Regions from separate parts of the Arthrobacter sp. Rue61a genome, predicted to be linked through region 2. Evidence: predicted binding sites of a transcription regulator. Region 2 holds the regulator's gene; each other region holds the start of a gene.

Region 1 (4,626 bases), 670 kb from region 2:
CAGGGTGGCCATCATGGCCGATCCCCAGACGATGGAGGACACCGTAAGTTGCCCGACGATCCTTGGTTCCCGAAAGCCCTCGGTCCGCTCAACAATGAGAAAGGGCAGTGCGGATGACTGACGGGCCTGTTCATTCAGGGAACCCACCATTTGGCGGTAGCTGGGGAGGCGCCCACCCGGAGCCGGGTTGGACGCCTCCCACGGCGCAAGCCATTCACTGTTCCGCGAACGGACCTCGGACCACTCCCGCTTGTCGCGGTAACGGATAGGCCGAAGCAGCAGGTCTCCGCTTTCCAGCGTCACCGGCCAGATCGCAGAGCCGTACATCGTGGGTTATTTGGGAAGTGCGGCGGTGAAGTTGGGCAGCCACTCACGAAGTTCAGGACCGAGGTCTTCACGTTCGCAGGCAAGCTCGATGCAGGCCTTGAGGTAGCTGAGCTTGTCACCGGTGTCGTAGCGGCGGCCGCGGAAGACAACGCCGTAGACGCCATAGCCTTCGCCTTCCCCGGCGGCAAGCACCTCAAGGGCGTCTGTCAGCTGGATCTCTCCACCGCGACCGGGGGCGGTCTTCTCCAAGACTTCGAACACGGCCGGGTGCAGGACGTAGCGTCCGATCACGGCAAGGTTTGACGGTGCTTCTTCGGGGGAAGGCTTCTCAACGAGCTGCTTGATGCGGACGTAGCCGTCCTCGCCGTTGTCCTCAACATCGGCGCAACCATAAGCGCTGATCTTGGAGGGCTCCACCTCGATGAGGGCAACCACGGAACCGCCGGTCTTCTGTTGAACGGCGATCATTTCGCTCAGCAGGTCTTCGCGGGCGTCGATCAGGTCATCGCCAAGCAGGACGGCAAAGGGCTCGTAACCTACGTGCTGCTTCGCACGAAGGACAGCGTGGCCAAGACCATTCGGGTCGCCTTGCCGGACGTAGTGAATGTCACCGAGGTTGGTGGCGGACTGAATGGCTTCAAGCTTGGCGGTATCGCCCTTTTCCGCCAAGGTGGCCTCAAGAGCCGGGACACGGTCAAAGTGGTCTTCCAGTGCTCGCTTGCTGCGTCCTGTGATCATCAGGACGTCATGCAGGCCTACCTTGACCGCTTCTTCGACGACATACTGGATGGCAGGCTTGTCCACTACGGGCAGCATTTCCTTCGGCATCGCCTTCGTGGCGGGAAGGAACCGGGTGCCAAGGCCCGCTGCGGGAATGACGGCCTTACGGACAGCGTTGTTTTCTAGAGTCACCGGACTAATGTAACGGACGGAACACATCAACCGCTAAACCCCTCGCCGCGCTGATAGCACTTTTGATTTCCGGAGTGGACAGCCTCCGCTGATTAGCTGTTATGCAAAGACCTTACGAATGGACACAGATGCCCTCCAAGGAAGACATCCGGAGCAGCCGGCGGCTGCACAGGCGAACCCTCACTCCGGAGCACATAGCAAGTGCAGGTGAGTCCCTTGCGCGGCACGGGACAACCTGGGCAGCAAGGGTCTCCCCGGGCACTGCCGCGACCTTCGCCGTGTATCTGGGTGTAGCTTTCGAGCCACCCACCCTTCCCCTCATCCGATCGCTGCACGAGGCAGGGCACAGGGTTTTGTTGCCCGTTTGCGAGCCCGGCCGGCAATTGAGTTGGGTTTACTGGACACCTTCCACGGCATTTGTCAGGTCCTCTTATGCGCCCATAGACGAGCCCGAGGGTGAACGCATTGAAAGTTCAGTGATAGCCGGAGCCGCGGGAATCTTCATGCCCGCCACGGCCGTGGACCGGGACGGCAACCGGATTGGCCAAGGCGGCGGTTACTACGACCGCCTTCTTCAAGGCCTCGACGCTTCCGGCGGGCGGCCTCCCACCATTGCGGTACTTTACGACGACGATTTGTTACCTTCGGGATCCATTCCCGCCGAGGCGTTTGATCGTCCCGTGCGGCAGGTGTTGACCCCGTCGGGCATCGTCCAACTCCACGACGCCGCGAAGCCCGGCTGACGCTCCGGCCCGCCATGTGAACCTTGGCACATCCGCTGGTACGTGCCGCCTGGACCGATGATAGAATTGGCACTCAGGCCCTGCGACTGCTAAAGAGGAACTTCTCCGCTGATGCTGCACAGGACCTGAACTTTGTCCTAAAGGAGGAACTCAGTGCCCACATACGCATACGCCTGCAAAGACTGTGACCATGCCTTTGACATCGTCCAGTCCTTTTCTGACAGCTCCTTGACGGAGTGCCCCGAATGCAATGGTGCGCTTCGTAAGAAGTTCAATAGCGTCGGCGTCGTTTTCAAGGGCTCCGGGTTCTACCGGACAGACTCGCGCGACGCCAAGGGCAGTACGGTTTCGGCCGCACCAGCCGCCCCGGCTGCCACCGCAGCAGCACCGGCAACCGCAGCCGCAGCCAGCTAGGCGCTTTTCCACATAGCGCACCGGACCACTGTTTGCGGGTCCGGGAAGCTGGCTAACGTAGCGGCATGCCATCTACGTCACGCAGCGCTCTTCTCTCCCGCGCCGAGCGTTCAGCAGCAGCCGGCAATTGGCCACCACTGAACCGTTCGCCCAACCGCCTGTCCCGGGCCCGTGCCGGGAATACTGCGCGCTTCAGCCGCAATCGTCCCGGAGATCGTGCTGGTCAACGGGGCCAGCGGGCCGGATTTGGCTCCTGGATCACACGAAACCGCCGTTTGGCAGTAGCGCTTCTGCTGTGCGTGGCTGCCGGCATCGCAGTCCAGCAGCTCACTCCCGCATCGGAGCAGCGTGTGAGCGTCGTAGTCGCAGCTCGCGACCTCCCAACGGGTACCAGCCTCACTGAATCCGATCTCACCAGCGTTGGGGTGCCACCTGACCTCGCACTTAGCGGTGCTTTGAATAGCATCGGCACTCTTGTCGGCCGCCAGCTAGCCTCCCCTCTCGGCAAGGGGCAGATACCTACGGAGTCGAGCCTGCTGGGTCCGGGCCTCCTGACGGGAGCTCCTGTGGGCACGGCAGCGGTCCCACTCCGGATGGCCGACCCCTCGTCCATCCAGCTCCTCTCTCCCGGCCAGTTGGTCACGGTGGTCCTCACCGCAGCGGGCTCCTACGACGAGTCCAGGCAAAGCCAAGTCCTCGCAGGCCCGGTGCCCGTCCTCTGGACATCGGCACAGGGCGGCAAGCCGGGCGAATGGCTGGGGACAGGTGACACCGATGGCCTGGTAGTGGTGGCGGCCGATCCCCAACAAGCAGAAAAGCTCGCCGGCGCATCAACGCAAGGCAAGCTCTTCTTTGTTTTGGTCAGCCCCTCATGAGCTGCTCAGTCATAGCCAGCTGTTCAGCCCCAGTGTGGCGGTTTCTGTTCCTTCAGCCACTGCTCATGGTCGTAGCCGGAATCGTCACCCCATCGCCGGGGATCATCCTCAGCGGCCTTTGTAGGAAGAATGCCGCTGGAGCCCGTCTTGGCTGCCGTGGTCTTTGGATCCGCAGCCTCTTCGGCTTCAGTATTGCCCGGCTCACCGGATTCCTGCGAAGCACGGTCTTCTGTGCCTGTGTCTTGATCCATCAGTGGTGCTTCTTTCACATCTTCTGCAGAGCTGTTTATCTCGGCAACGTCATTTGCCTCACGGACATCGGCCTGAAATTCGCCGTCTGCACGGTCCACCGAACCGGAAGGAAACGGCAGCTGTGCATCGCCCGCATTCAATTGTTCACCATCGGAGTGCAGGAAACCATGCTGGGCGGAGGCCGACTGGGCGATGTGGTTCTCCAGCCCCAGGTACGAACCAATCCTGTCCGCGCAAGACGAAGGATCCGTGAAGACCTCAATCGTCCAGAGCGACATGTAGCGCCAGCCCATGCGCTCCAGCAGTTGCGGCCGCAACCGGCTCCGTTCACGGACGCTCATCCGCCGGTAGCGTTCAGTACCATCGGATTCGATGGCAACGGGGGTGGGGATTTCAGCACCCTCCCGGCCAATGGTATGGACGGGGTCGGCCGCCGCTGCTATATCCAGCACGCCATCGTAGAGATGCCAGACTCGGGCTCCGCGGGCACGCAGGCGTTCTCCAAGGTCGGCCACCAACGGATCCTCACCAAGCGCCTGCTCACTGGCTACAGCGCGGGAGGCAGGTGTTCCGAGGTTGCTGTTCCCGGAGAGCTCCCGGTCCAGGAGTTCATAGAAGTCCACTGCACCATGGGCCAAGCGATCAAGGTCGAGATCCTCGGGCCGGAAGCACGTCAGGACGTGCATGGAGCGCCTGGCCCTGGTCATCGCCAGGGCAAAGCGGTTCCGCCCCCCATCGGTGGACAGCGGGCCGAAGGAATGAAGCGCACGGCCGTGCGGAGTGCGTCCATAACCCAGCGAGAAGATCACGTGGTCACGCACCAAGCCCTGGGCGCGCTCAAGGTCCACCACACGGAAGGACTCGGGTCCGGCTCCGAAGAAGGTGGACAACAGAGGGTGGTTGGGCAGCTGGAGCCTGATGGCCTCGCCAATCCTGGCAGCATGGCGCAAGCTTGCGGTCACTACCGCCAAGGAAGTACGGGGCCGGAGCCTGGCATGTTCGAACACAAGGTCCACTACGCGGTTAACCTCGGCGGTGACCGACTCGACACCCTCGTGATCCGCCCCGGGAAGCCCCGTACCATCCGGTATGTACTCGACGTG
Region 2 (4,626 bases):
CGGCCTGCGGCGCTGCCCGGTTCTTCAGGAGCGTTATCTGCCACGGTGTCTTCCCTTTGCTGTAAAGATGCTGCGGTGTTGCTGTCCCAGAATACCGGCCCCAACGTGCTTCCCGGGACCAACGCCCCTTTGACACGGTGGTTGATGTTCCTTCGTGGACGTTGCCTCAGGGAACTGTCAGGAAATCGATGACTTCCTCAACGCGTCCCAGCAGCGATGCCTCGAGGTCGGCATACGTGCGTACTGCACCAAGGAGACGTTGCCAGCCCAAGCCTATGTCCTCGGCAGTCTCGTGGGGCCAGCCGAACGCGCTGAGGATTCCCGTCTTCCAGTCGATCCCGCGGGGGACTTCCGGCCATGCCTCAATGCCCAGGACCTTTGGCCGGATGGCCTGCCAGACGTCCACGTAGGGGTGGCCGACAATCAAAACGTTTCCTGCAGCCCCCGGTACCGTCATGGCATCGGCGGCGATGCGCGACTCTTTGGAGCCGGGGACAAGGTGGTCCACCAAGATGCCGAGTCGGCGACCCGGCCCGGGGTTGAAGGCAGCGATGGCCGACTTCAGGTCGTCTACGCCATGCAATGGCTCCACGACGATGCCTTCCACGCGGAGATCGTCACCCCAGACCTTCTCGACGAGTTCGGCGTCGTGCTTTCCTTCCACCCAGACGCGGCTCGCCTTGGCCACCTGGGCACGTTGGCCCTGTACCCTCACGGATCCGGAGGCTGTCCGGGTGGAAGGGGCGGCAGAGGCGGCAGGGCGGGCAGCAGGAGGCATAAGCCGTATGGCCTGGCCCTCCAACAGGAACCCGTATCCGAGCTGGAAAGATTTGGTCTTTCCGCGCCGGTCCTCAAGGGAGACCACATGCATTCCGCCCGATTTCTCAACGCGGGTGACTTCGCCCACCCAGCCGGACTGGACGTCCTCGAGGACCATTCCCCGCTGGACGGCTACTTCCGGCAGCTGCTTTTTGGCTGGAGCGGACAGATCCTGCGGTCCCCAATTGTCGAAAGCCAAGGGATTCCTACCTTTGTGCTGGTTTATGGTGCGGGCCGAAGCCGGCCGCGGCAGGTTTCAATGCTAGCAACGGGGTGGCTCATACTAGACTTGTTAGCACTTGGGCATGTTGAGTGCTAAGTGTGGTGGTCCGATTGAGATCCCGCGTTGACCGGTCCCAGGGACCATGGCAGTCGTCAGGAGGTGGAGCAATGAGTGAGCCGCGCAAGCTTGAGGTGCTGCGTGCCATCGTTGAGGATTACGTGCATTCCAGGGAACCTGTCGGTTCGAAGGCCCTCGTGGAGCGGCACCATCTTGGCGTTTCCAGTGCCACCATCAGGAACGACATGGCTGTCTTGGAAGAGGAAGGCCTCATCGCGGCACCCCACACCAGTGCAGGGAGAATCCCTACGGACAAGGGCTACCGCCTGTTCGTCGACCGCATTTCGCAGGTAAAGCCGCTCTCGGCCGCCGAACGCAGGGCCATCCATTCGTTACTAGAGGGCCCCGATGAGGTTGACGACATCCTGGAGCGCACCGTAAGGCTCCTGTCGCAGCTGACCAATCAGGTGGCCGTCGTGCAGTATCCGCATTCCAACCGCGCACTGGTCCGTCACGTGGAGTTCGTCCTGTTGGGCCCAAAGCAGGTGCTCGTGGTCCTCATCGCGGACACCGGCAGCGTAGGGCAGAAGGTCATCGACGCCGGCTCGGACGTAAGCAACGAAGCCTTGATGCTCCTGAGGTCCCGCTTCCTCGGCAGCATTGCCGCCACGCAACTGGCTCTCTTGCCGCAGGTGCTCCCATCGGTAGTTGCCCTGTGCCCGCCGGAGCTCCGCAGCCTGGCGCAGACGTTGGCCCAGGGGCTCCAATCGCTCAGTGACACCAGCCGAGAAGAGCGCATCCTGATGGCAGGAACGGCCAACCTTGCGCGCTCCAACGTGGATTTCCCCCTGAGCATCGGTCCCGTGCTGGAAGCACTCGAGGAACAAGTTGTCATGCTCCGGTTGTTGTCCGATATGGGGGATGACCCCCGCGGAGTCACTGTGAGCATTGGACGCGAGAATCCGTACGACGGCTTGGCTGAGGCATCCGTCGTGGCTACGGGCTACGGCTCCGGCGCCAAGGTGGGGATTCTCGGTCCCACACGCATGGACTATCCCACCACCATGGCAGCCGTTCGTGCCGTGGCCCGTTACCTTTCCCGCATTCTCGGCGGCTGAACACCGGTCCGAGGAAACATCCGCAGTACAACAAGGAAGAGATACCGACTTTGAGCAGCCACTATGACGTTTTGGGAGTCTCGCCGGAAGCCACCGGGGAAGAGATCAAAAAGGCGTACCGCAAGTTGGCGCGGAAACTGCACCCCGACGTAAACCCCGGTGAGGATGTCGCGGAACAGTTCAAGGCCGTGACCCACGCTTACGAAGTGTTGTCAGACCCCCAGAAACGCCGGGTCTACGACGCCACGGGCAATGAGAACGGCACCGACAACGGTTTCGGTGGCGGCTATTCCGGCCAGGGTTTCGCGTTCCAGGACATCTTCGACACCTTCTTTGGTGGAGGCGGTGGCCACGGTGGACCGGCCTCCCGTGTCCGTCGCGGCCAGGACGCGCTCATCAGCGTCCGCATCGACCTGAAGGACGCCGTGTTCGGCGTCAACAAGAAGCTTGAAGTGGACACCGCCGTTGTCTGCCCCACCTGTGATGGCAGCTGCTGCCGCCCGGGCACCCATCCGGAGCGCTGCGACATTTGCGGTGGCAGTGGCCAGGTTCAGCGGGCTGTCCGATCCATCCTCGGCCAAGTCATGACCACCGCCCCCTGCGGTTCCTGCGAAGGCTTCGGCACCGTCATCAAGGATCCCTGCAACGAGTGCAACGGGCAGGGCCGTATCCGCAGCCGCCGTTCCCTCACCATCAAGGTCCCGGCAGGCGTCGCAACCGGTACGCGCATCCAGCTGTCCGGACAGGGCGAAGCGGGGCCCGCAGGTGGTCCTGCAGGTGACCTCTATGTAGAGATCCGGGTTAACAACGACGCCATGTTCATGCGTGAAGGCGACGACCTTCACGCCACGCTCAGCGTGCCCATGACGGCGGCCGCGCTGGGAACCGAGCTGCAGCTGGACACTTTCGACGGCGCACAGGACATTGATGTGAAGGCCGGCACGCAATCGGGAGAAGTCATTACCCTCCGCGGCCTGGGTGTCACGCACCTCCGGGGCTACGGCCGTGGCGACCTCAAGGTGCACCTGCATGTGGAGACGCCCAGCAAGCTCGACCCCGCCCAGGAAGAACTCTTGCAGCAGCTGGCCAAGCTGCGTGGCGAGCAGTTTACGGAAGGAAAGCTTGTGGCCAGCGGCGGTATGTTCGCAAAGCTGCGGGACAAGCTCGGTAACCTGTAGCGGTGAGCAATCCTGTTTTCTTCACGCCGGCGGGTTCCCTCGGTCAGGTAGTCCCTGGTTCCACCTTCGTCCTCGAGGGTGCAGAGGCCCGGCATGCTGTCACGGTTAAGCGCCTGACCACAGGCGAGCCCGTGGATATTGCAGATGGTGCCGGCGTGCGGCTGACAGGGACAGTGGTCGACGCCGGATCCAGCACCTTGACGGTTAAGGCCTCCGAAGTGCTGTTCGAGGAGCAACCGGAGGTCCGGCTGGTGCTGGTCCAGGCCCTGGCTAAAGGCGACCGCGACGAACTCGCCATCGAGACTGCCACGGAACTCGGCATAGATGCTGTTATCCCCTGGCAGTCCGAGCGTGCAATCGTGCGGTGGAAGGGTGAGAGGGCCGCCAAAGCACATGCGAAGTGGCAGTCGGTGGTCACAGCCGCGGCCAAGCAGGCGCGGCGTGCCTGGATTCCCGAGGTGCGGTCCATTGTGGATACCGTTGCTTTGGCCAAGGCCGTAGCGGACGCTGACATGGCCATCATCCTGCATGAAGACGCCAAGAACCCCCTGAGGACTGTCCTTGAAGAGTTGGCGGCGTTACCTAACGAAGGTGAGCCGCGCGAAGTTCTCTTGATCGTGGGACCTGAGGGCGGAATCTCACCGCGCGAAGTAACTCGGCTCAGCGACTCGGGCGCGGTGACGGCCCTCTTGGGTCACCATGTCTTGCGGTCGTCGACGGCGGGACCAGCCGCCGTCGTTCTTGCCAGCGACGTTCTGGGCCGCTGGTAGTCAGCCCGCAGACTAACCGACGTTGAACAAGCGGGTATCGGTGCTCGTTTCGATGGTTGCGCCCGCTTCATCGACTTGTGAAACCCGCAGCTCATACTTTCCGGTCTTCAGCGTGGCGCTGAAAGTGAAAAGACCATATTGTCCCGGCTCACCGGTTGCCTTGGTCTGGCCTGTGAGCAGGCTGGTCTTTTCGCCCTTGCCGTCGTCTTGGAGGATCTGCCAGCTGACGGGCCTTGAGCTGTCGGTGCTGCGGCCATTGAATTTGACTACACCCGCGGGCAAGGATGTTTCCTCCTGCGGATCGATAATCCACAGCGGTGCCACCAAAGATGCGTTCCGCTCCATGGGTTGGCCGAGCTGCACCTGCCCGAACGCCATGTAGTCCTTGTGCCCGTCAACCAAAATGACTACTTGGATCTGCTGGCCGGAGTTGATAAGTCCCGAGGACGAGGCTGCTGCCG
Region 3 (4,626 bases), 700 kb from region 2:
CGCTTCGTCCAGGAAACCGAGGCCTTCATCGGGGAATCCCAAGTTGATCCGGGCAGTCCCAACGCCCAACTGCCCCAACGCCGTCAGGTCACGGTCGTGGAACCGCTGTCCCAAGGCCAAAGCGCGGCTGAAGAGCTCGTTGCTGGTCTCCGGATTCCCTCCATACAGTGCTCCCAGTGCTGTCGGGATCAGGACGTAGCCCTCGGCTTCCGTGGGGTCTACCATTCCGTCCAGCATGTGCTTGGCACGGGACAACCAGCCGGAACCCCGCGCTTGTTCCCCGAGGTTCATGAGGTAGAGGACCAGCCACGCTGCACAGCGGGCCGCCCCTGCCATATCCCCCACGGTCACGTACTCGTCATGGGCTCTCGTCAGGTAGGCGACGCCCTCCGATTCCTTACCCAGGAGCATCGCCACGGATGCCACCAGCTCAATGTCTTGGGGAGGCAGACCACCCTCGGCATCCGCGCGGGCGAGGCAATCCAGAGCATCGCTCCAGCGATGCTCGGAGAACGCCGAGCGTCCCAGGTCCAAGGCTGTGGCAGGCATCGTCATGGCTCACCTTGCGGCGACGATGCACCCCGGTGACGCACCCAAGCCGCCGTATTAGCGTCAGGTTACCGCCGCCGTCGTACGCTCACAATAGCCGCCCCGCGCAAAGCCGCAGACAACAAAAGCCCCGGTCAACGTGACCGGGGCCTTTGTAAAACAGGCCGTTAGTGCTGGTGGCCTGCGTGTGCGTCTTCTTCCTCAGCCGGCTTCTCGGCAACCAGGGTCTCGGTGGTGAGAACCAGGGCAGCGATGGAAGCGGCGTTGCGGAGAGCCGAACGGGTGACCTTGACGGGGTCGATCACGCCAGCGGCGATCAGGTCCTCGTACTCGCCGGACTTGGCGTTGAAGCCGTGGTTGGCTTCGAGCTCGGAAACCTTGGCAACAACAACAAAGCCGTCGAAGCCTGCGTTCTGGGCGATCCAGCGCAGCGGCTGAACCAGGGCGCGGCGGACGATGCCCACAGCAGCTGCTGCGTCGCCTTCGAGCGCCTTCACGGCCGGGGACTCGTCCAGTGCCTTGAGGGCGTGGATGAGAGCGGAACCGCCACCGGAAACGATGCCTTCTTCGAGGGCTGCACGCGTGGAGGAAACTGCGTCCTCGATGCGGTGCTTCTTTTCCTTCAGCTCAACCTCGGTGGCTGCGCCAACCTTGATCACGCCGATGCCGCCGGCCAGCTTGGCCAGGCGTTCCTGCAGCTTTTCCTTGTCCCAGTCGGAGTCCGTCCGGGTGAGCTCAGCACGCAGCTGTGCAACGCGGTCGGCAACGTCCTGGGCCGTGCCGGCGCCGTCAACGATGGTGGTGTTGTCCTTGGTCACCGTGATGCGGCGCGCGGTACCAAGCACCTCCAGGCCAACGGTGTCCAGGGTCAGGCCGAGGTCCGGGGAAACAACCTGGGCGCCCGTGAGCGTGGCGATGTCCTGGAGCATGGCCTTGCGGCGGTCGCCGAAGCCCGGAGCCTTGACGGCAACAACGTTGAGCGTGCCGCGGATGCGGTTGACGATCAGCGTGGAAAGGGCTTCGCCTTCGATGTCTTCAGCGATGATGAAGAGCGGCTTGTTTGCCTGCAGGGCCTTCTCCAGCAGCGGCAGGAAGTCCTGCAGCGAGGAGATCTTGCCCTGGTTGATCAGGATGAGGGCGTCCTCAAGGACGGCTTCCTGGCGCTCAGCGTCGGTGACGAAGTACGGGGAAAGGTAGCCCTTGTCGAACTGCATGCCCTCGGTGAGGACCAGTTCGGTCTGGGTGGTGGAGGACTCTTCAATGGTGATCACACCATCCTTGCCAACCTTGCCGAATGCTTCAGCCAGCAGTTCGCCAACCTCGTCGCTCTGCGCGGAGATGGCTGCAACGCTGGCAACCTGGGTGCCTTCAACTTCGCGGGCGTTCTCCAGGAGGCGGGCGGCGACGGCTTCGACGGAAACCTCGATGCCGCGCTTGATCTCGCCCGGAGCTGCGCCGGCAGCAACGTTGCGGAGGCCTTCCTTGACCAGCGCCTGTGCCAGCACGGTAGCCGTGGTGGTGCCGTCACCGGCGACGTCGTTGGTCTTGGTGGCTACTTCCTTGGCCAGCTGTGCGCCAAGGTTCTCGTAGGGGTCGTCAAGCTCAACTTCGCGGGCGATGGTCACGCCGTCGTTGGTGATCGTGGGAGCGCCCCACTTCTTGTCCAGCACGACGTTGCGGCCGCGCGGGCCAAGCGTCACCTTGACAGTGTTGGCGAGCTTGTCGATACCGGCCTCAAGAGACCGGCGGGCAGCATCGTTAAAAGCAAGCTGCTTTGCCATGGTTGTGTCCTTTCAAGACAGAAAACCCGCACCGCTGACGGGTTGGAATGATTCCAACGCGGCGGCGGTGCGGGGCTCCGGGAAGTTACTTTACGACGATCGCAAGGACGTCGCGGGCGGACAGAACGAGGTACTCGTTGCCGCCGGTCTTGACTTCGGTTCCACCGTACTTGGAGTAGATGACGACGTCGCCAACAGCTACGTCAACCGGTACGCGGTTGCCGTTGTCATCGAAGCGGCCGGGGCCGATTGCAACAACTTCGCCTTCCTGCGGCTTCTCCTGTGCGGAGTCCGGAATTACCAGGCCGGAAGCCGTGGTCTGCTCTGCTTCGAGCGGGCGAACAACAATACGATCCTCAAGAGGCTTAATCGAGACCGACACTCGGACTCTCCTTTTCATGAGCTGATTCATGGACTAAGAACTAGGGTGCCGGAGCGTACAACCGTCGTCGCGGTGCCGGAAGACGCTTGGCGTGATTAGCACCCTCCGGGGGAGAGTGCTAACAAGACTCTATGTAAGCGTTAGCACTCGGTCAAGGTGAGTGCCAGCATTTCGTCATGGGTGAACGTTCGTCACCTGCCGGTGAGGTCGTCCAGATCGTAGTCTTCGCCGTCATCGTCTTCGTCCAGCGGAGCGTTGCCACGGTTCAGATACAGCACCACGGCGGCGGCAACGGCCATGACGCCGGAGATCACCAGCGTGATGATTCCACCGGTCCTGGCTCCGCTGTAAAGTTCGCGGATGCCTCGCGCTTCATCCGTGGCGTCATTGACGCTTTTGCCAGCGACGGAGTAGGTGGCGGCATTGAAGGAATCCAACGCAAAGATAATGACGAGCAGGCCGATGCACACCACCGCGATCACTCCCCCTGCTATGAGGGCGGGGCGCGCGAATTTTGCCATGGTTGAGGGGTGCGGGGCTGCGTTGTCTTCCATGAAAACAACCTTATCGGGCTGATTAGCCGGTCACGCTGTCAAGTGCCGCGCCGTTAGGCTTGATCCCATGCCTCACGCACCGCAGGAACAGATCGCCCCCTTGCTGACCACTGAAGGATGGGAACTTCTTGCCTCCCTGGGGCCCTACCGGGAGGCCGATTCGTTCAGCGTCAACGCGCACCTTCGGAAGGCCGGTCACTCCCCCGAACTCGTGGCCGCGGTGCTCACGCAATCCCGGCTGCGGACACGCGCAGAGGCAAAGTTCGGCGAGTTTGCCCGGCAGATGCTGTTCACCCAAGCCGGTTTGGAACAGGCCACGCGATTGAACGTCGCAGCCCGGCACGCGGAGCGCTTTGCGAAGGCCGGCATCTCGCACGTTGCAGACCTCGGCTGCGGCCTTGGCGCCGATTCCATGGCGATGGCGTCAATGGACATTTCCGTGACCGCCGTTGAGATGGATGAAACCACTGCCGCCTGCGCCACCATCAATCTCATGCCCTTCCCGCATGCCACCGTGGTGCATGCGGATGCAACCTCCGTAGAGTTGGACGGGATGGACGGGGTATGGCTGGATCCTGCCCGCCGAACCACGTCCACGTCCGGAACCAAGCGGATTTGGGATCCTGAAGCCTTCTCTCCCCCGCTGTCCTTCGTAGAACGTCTGGCGGCGACCGGCCGCGCTATCGGCGTCAAGATGGGTCCCGGCATTCCCCACGACTCCGTGCCCCCAGGCTGTGAAGCCCAGTGGGTCTCAGTGGGCGGAGACGTCACCGAAGTGACCCTCTGGTTCAACGCTGTGGCGCGCCCCGGCGTGCGTCGGGCCGCGCTGGTGATCGGCAACCAGGGCGCCGCTGAAATCACCAGCGGCGCGGATTTCGACGGCGGTCCGGTAGCCGTCGTCGGGCCCGTTGAGGGCTTCCTCTACGAACCGGATGGTGCGGTGATCCGCGCAGGACTGGTGGCCGACGTCGCCGAAAGGCTGGGCGGGCACCTCGTGGACGAGCACATCGCCTACATCTGCGCCCCCGAGCTTCACGACACCCCTTTCGCCCGCGCCTTCAAGGTGCTTGAGGTGATGCCGTACAACGTCAAGGCCCTGAAGGCCTGGGTGAAAAACCAGGGCATCACTGTGCTGGACATCAAGAAGCGCGGCACTGCCGTGACGCCGGAAGAACTTCGGAAGCAATTGCTGCCTGCCAAGCCCGTCAAAGGCAAGGATGCGAAAACAGCCACCCTGGTCCTCACCAGGATCGGCGAGGAAAGAGTGGCTGTTGTCGTGGAGCCGGTGACGGCCTAGAGCGTCAGCGGCGCGAGAACTCCGAGGCTTCCCGGACCTGCTCGGCGCTAGGTCGCACACCCG
Region 4 (4,626 bases), 1.6 Mb from region 2:
ATGGTGGAAGTACGCCGGGGCCAAGGAACAGGCTATCCGGGAGCTGTTCGATCTCTCCGCCACACACTATTACCAGATCCTGAACGCGCTCATTGATACCGAGGACGCGTTGGCCCACGATCCCATGCTCGTCAAGAGATTGCGTAGACTACGTACGTCCCGCCAGCGCGCGAGGACTGCACGTCGCTTGGGGTCCGACGCGTAAATCGCCAGGCTGATCTGTCAGCAGCAACCAGCAAGGACACAGCTTCACCATGACCAAATATGCCAAGGACGAATTCGACCGGGTTCCGCAGAACACGTCCCGTCAAGGCGTTCACCGCGACGCCCAAGAGACCGCACGCCCCACTCTGTGGCCGGTCCTGACCGTTGGGGCAGTGGCCTTGGTGCTTGGGCTGGTGGCCTTCCTGATCCTCCCCAACCTTGGGCTGGTAGCACCCAGCGCTTCGTCGAACACCACGACGCCGGCACCCCAGCAGACATCTACGGCGCCGTCCGCTGAACCCACCGAATCCAGCAGCGCACCTACCGCTTCCAGCGAACCCAGCAGCGAACCGACGCCGTCGGAATCTCCTTCTGCTACCCCGTCGTCCGCTCCGGTGGATAAGAGCACTCCGGTGGCTGTGTACAACGGCGCGGGGACTGCGGGCTTGGCAGGGCGTGTGGCAGGCCTCGTCCAGGGCGACGGTTGGGCGCTGAGCACGGTAGGAAACTGGGGCGGACTGCCGCAGCAGACGTCCGTAATCTTCTACAACGCGCCCGAGCAGAAGGCCAACGCGGAGGCCTTGGGTACGCTACTGGGCATCCAGACCATCGTGGAAACGCCCGAGGTTCAACAGCCGCTGGTGGTTGTGGCCGGGCCCGGTTACCAATAAGCTCCAGGCCCCTTCCGCAGCTGAAATTCCCCAACTCGGTTAAGCCTCAATAACAAAAGCGGTGCCTTGGCCATCCACAGCAGCGCGGTGCCAGTGACAATGGTTACAGTGGATTAATTCCGGTACGGAGATCCCGGCTACCGGTCTTGGCTACTGCGAAAGTGTGGGCATCATGGCTTTGGGAACCGTCAAATGGTTCAACGCCGAAAAAGGATACGGCTTCATCACTGTGGATGAATCCGGCGACGACGTCTTTGTGCACTGGTCCGCCATCCAGATGGATGGCTTCCGCGCCCTCGAAGAAGGTCAGCGGGTTGAGTTCGAATTGGGGGAGGGGCAGAAAGGCCCACAAGCCGAAGGTGTTCGCGTCGCGTAGTTCCGCTCCTGGATCCGTGCCCGTCACGTCAGCCCTCGGCTGAAATCCCTTTGTATGTAGAGCAAAGTGGCATCTCTGCTTGCACTCTCCCCGGTCGAGTGCTAATTATTGATTTAGCACTCCTATGGTTCGACTGCTAAACCCGGCCCGGCTAACCCCGGCGGCGGACAGGCATTGGACCGGCGGAGGATCAAGAAACACCTTGGTGGGGTGAGGTCTGGAGCGCGGGGCATACAGAGGCCGCAAGCAAAGGACCGTCCGTCGCGGGCACCCCATCTGACAGGTACCTTCTTAACGACTGTCCCGAAAGGACTACCGCCGTTATGGCCAAGATCATTGCATTTGATGAAGAGGCTCGCCGCGGCCTCGAGCGGGGCCTGAACATCCTCGCAGACGCCGTCAAGGTCACCCTCGGCCCGCGTGGACGCAACGTCGTCCTCGAAAAGAAGTGGGGCGCCCCCACGATCACCAACGATGGTGTTTCCATCGCCAAGGAGATCGAACTGGACGATCCTTACGAGAAGATCGGTGCAGAACTGGTCAAGGAAGTTGCCAAGAAGACGGATGACGTCGCTGGCGACGGTACCACCACTGCAACCGTACTGGCCCAGGCACTGGTGAAGGAAGGCCTGCGCAACGTTGCCGCCGGCGCCGACCCGCTGTCCCTCAAGCGCGGTATCGAGAAGGCTGTTGAGGCAGTCATCAGCGAACTGCTGGCCTCCGCTAAGGAAATCGAAACCAAGGAAGAGATCGCAGCTACGGCTTCCATCTCCGCCGGCGACCCGGAAATCGGCAGCCTCATCGCCGAAGCCCTGGACAAGGTGGGCAAGGAAGGCGTCATCACGGTCGAGGAATCCAACACCTTCGGCCTGGAGCTCGAACTCACCGAAGGCATGCGCTTCGACAAGGGCTACATCTCGGCTTACTTCGTCACCGACGCAGAGCGCCAGGAAACGGTCCTCGAAGACCCGTACATCCTGATCGTCAACTCCAAGATCTCCAACGTGAAGGAACTCGTCACGGTTCTGGAGAAGGTCATGCAGTCCAACAAGCCGCTGCTGATCATCGCCGAAGACATCGAGGGCGAGGCCCTGGCCACCCTGATCGTCAACAAGATCCGTGGCACCTTCAAGTCCGTTGCCGTCAAGGCTCCGGGCTTCGGTGACCGCCGCAAGGCACAGCTTGCCGACATCGCCATCCTCACCGGTGGTCAGGTCATCTCCGAAGAAGTTGGCCTCAAGCTCGAAAACGCTGGCCTGGAACTCCTCGGCACCGCCCGCAAGGTTGTTGTCACCAAGGACGAGACCACCATCGTTGAAGGTGCCGGCGACGCCGAGCAGATCGCAGGCCGCGTGGCCCAGATCCGCGCCGAGATCGAGAACTCCGACTCCGACTACGACCGCGAGAAGCTGCAGGAACGCCTGGCCAAGCTGGCCGGCGGCGTTGCAGTCATCAAGGCCGGTGCCGCAACCGAAGTTGAGCTCAAGGAACGCAAGCACCGCATTGAGGACGCAGTCCGCAACGCAAAGGCTGCTGTTGAAGAAGGCATCGTTGCCGGTGGTGGCGTTGCCCTCATCCAGGCTGGCGCCAAGGCATTCGCCAACCTCACCCTCCAGGGTGACGAGGCAACCGGTGCCAACATCGTCAAGGTTGCCATCGACGCACCGCTGAAGCAGATCGCCTTCAACGCCGGCCTCGAGCCGGGCGTTGTGGTGGACAAGGTTCGCGGCCTGCCTTCCGGCCACGGCCTGAACGCTGCCACGGGTGTCTACGAAGACCTTCTGGCTGCCGGCGTTAACGACCCCGTAAAGGTCACCCGCTCGGCTCTCCAGAACGCTGCTTCCATCGCTGGTCTCTTCCTGACCACCGAGGCCGTAGTTGCCGACAAGCCCGAGAAGAACGCTCCGGCTCCCGGCGGCGACGACATGGGCGGCATGGGCGGCTTCTAAGCCTCCCTGCTGTAGCGATACAGCGCCCAGCCTCACGCTGAACAGCATGACGACGGCGGTCCTCACCATGTGGTGGGGACCGCCGTTCTGCGTCGGCACCCCTGGCTGCGTCACCCAAGTAGGTAGCAGCAGATGCCCTATTGAGTGTTCAAAACGGCATCTACTACGACTCACTTGGGTACTATCACGGTTTCAGTGTCGGTGTGGTCTGGCAGGATTAACCCATGACGATTATTGCTGCCGCCGATGGTTCCGCCCTCGGTAATCCTGGGCCGGCCGGTTGGGCCTGGTACGTTGATGACTCCTGTTGGCGAGCAGGAGGTTGGCCGCACGGTACCAACAACCAGGGTGAACTGATGGCCGTCCTGGACCTGTTCCGGTCCACGGCCCACGTGCCGCAGGAAGAGCTGCTGATCCTTTGCGACAGCCAATACGTCATCAACTGCATCACCAAGTGGATGCCGGGTTGGAAACGGAAGGGCTGGCGGAAGGCAGACGGCAAGCCCGTGCTGAACGTGGACCTTCTCAAGGACATTGACCAAGCGATCGTTGGCCGCAAATACACCTTTGAATGGGTCAAGGGCCACGCGGGCCACGACCTCAACGAGGCCGCAGACGAGCGTGCTCGCGCAGTTGCCACGGCCTACCAGCAGGGCGTAGCGCACAGGGCCGGCCCTGGGTTCCCCGGTGCGCAGGGGGAGGGTACGGCACAGGCACAGGCACAGGCACAGGCACAGGCCCAGACCAAGGCTCAGGTGCAAGGCAAGGCACAGACGGATGTTGAGTCTCAGCCGCGTGCGGAAGAGCGCGTACAGGCCCGTTCGTCCATGCCCGTCCCGGCAACCGCTGCCGCCGGAGTCTCCCCGGCAGCCGTCGGTTCTGCACCCCCGAAGGCTGACCGCAGCTCCCGGCCGCACTTTGAGCCGACACTCTTTGGCGAGTCCGGCATGTTTGGCCAAGCTGATCTTTTCAGTGAACTGGATGTTGACGCTTCCACGCAGCAACTGTCGGCTGAGGACACGGTCCTGGCTTTGGAGCGGGAACTGCTCAAGCCTGACGTGAGGGCTGATATTGGCAGGATCGGCGTGCTGCTCCACCCGGACTTCGCGGAGATTGGCAGCTCGGGCAGGTTCTGGACACGGGACGCCATGATGATGGCATTGGAAGAGGACCCCGGCGAACCCACCGAACTGGAACTACTCAGCGCGGACCGGCTCAGCGACAACACCATTTTGCTGAATTACCGCAGCTTCGCGCACACCGGCTCGGCGCTCCGCAGTTCTGTCTGGTTGCTGGACCGCGGTCAATGGCGGCTGCGGTTCCATCAAGGGACTGTTGAGAATTAAGCCGGAGAATTAGCGCCGGATGCGAGTTGTTCCTGACCTGCGGGGCGGCTGCACAGGGGGAAGACAGCCGTCCCGCAGGA

The links. The regulator HrcA, encoded in region 2, represses chaperone genes, less so after heat shock. The targets are predictions, from matches to a motif close to TTNGCACTCGNNNNNNNCGAGTGCNAA.
Region 1: ARUE_RS15040 (FmdB family zinc ribbon protein) is a predicted target of HrcA. The motif match lies at 2,049-2,075, and genes of this name have one in related genera.
Region 3: groES (co-chaperone GroES) is a predicted target of HrcA. The motif match lies at 2,853-2,879, and genes of this name have one in related genera.
Region 4: groL (chaperonin GroEL) is a predicted target of HrcA. The motif match lies at 1,365-1,391, and genes of this name have one in related genera.

The regions. Positions count from the first base shown of each region.
Region 1 covers NC_018531.1:3,304,544-3,309,169, forward strand. Annotated here, with positions in the region: gene ARUE_RS15025 (GNAT family N-acetyltransferase) at 1-327, opposite strand, end outside; gene galU (UTP--glucose-1-phosphate uridylyltransferase GalU) at 334-1,266, opposite strand; gene ARUE_RS15035 (5-formyltetrahydrofolate cyclo-ligase) at 1,368-1,982, shown strand; gene ARUE_RS15040 (FmdB family zinc ribbon protein) at 2,136-2,396, shown strand; gene cpaB (Flp pilus assembly protein CpaB) at 2,462-3,271, shown strand; gene ARUE_RS15050 (DUF4011 domain-containing protein) at 3,295-4,626, opposite strand, start outside.
Region 2 covers NC_018531.1:2,635,950-2,640,575, reverse strand. Annotated here, with positions in the region: gene ARUE_RS11970 (DUF4870 domain-containing protein) at 1-44, opposite strand, end outside; gene ARUE_RS11965 (DUF3097 domain-containing protein) at 167-1,018, opposite strand; gene hrcA (heat-inducible transcriptional repressor HrcA) at 1,210-2,217, shown strand; gene dnaJ (molecular chaperone DnaJ) at 2,268-3,395, shown strand; gene ARUE_RS11950 (16S rRNA (uracil(1498)-N(3))-methyltransferase) at 3,398-4,165, shown strand; gene ARUE_RS11945 (GerMN domain-containing protein) at 4,178-4,626, opposite strand, start outside.
Region 3 covers NC_018531.1:3,332,323-3,336,948, forward strand. Annotated here, with positions in the region: gene ARUE_RS15130 (helix-turn-helix transcriptional regulator) at 1-555, opposite strand, end outside; gene groL (chaperonin GroEL) at 717-2,330, opposite strand; gene groES (co-chaperone GroES) at 2,416-2,712, opposite strand; gene ARUE_RS15145 (hypothetical protein) at 2,904-3,266, opposite strand; gene ARUE_RS15150 (THUMP-like domain-containing protein) at 3,334-4,563, shown strand; gene ARUE_RS15155 (shikimate 5-dehydrogenase) at 4,568-4,626, opposite strand, start outside.
Region 4 covers NC_018531.1:1,011,970-1,016,595, forward strand. Annotated here, with positions in the region: gene ARUE_RS04790 (DUF3263 domain-containing protein) at 1-205, shown strand, start outside; gene ARUE_RS04795 (LytR C-terminal domain-containing protein) at 255-875, shown strand; gene ARUE_RS04800 (cold-shock protein) at 1,048-1,251, shown strand; gene groL (chaperonin GroEL) at 1,575-3,200, shown strand; gene ARUE_RS04810 (RNase H family protein) at 3,425-4,546, shown strand.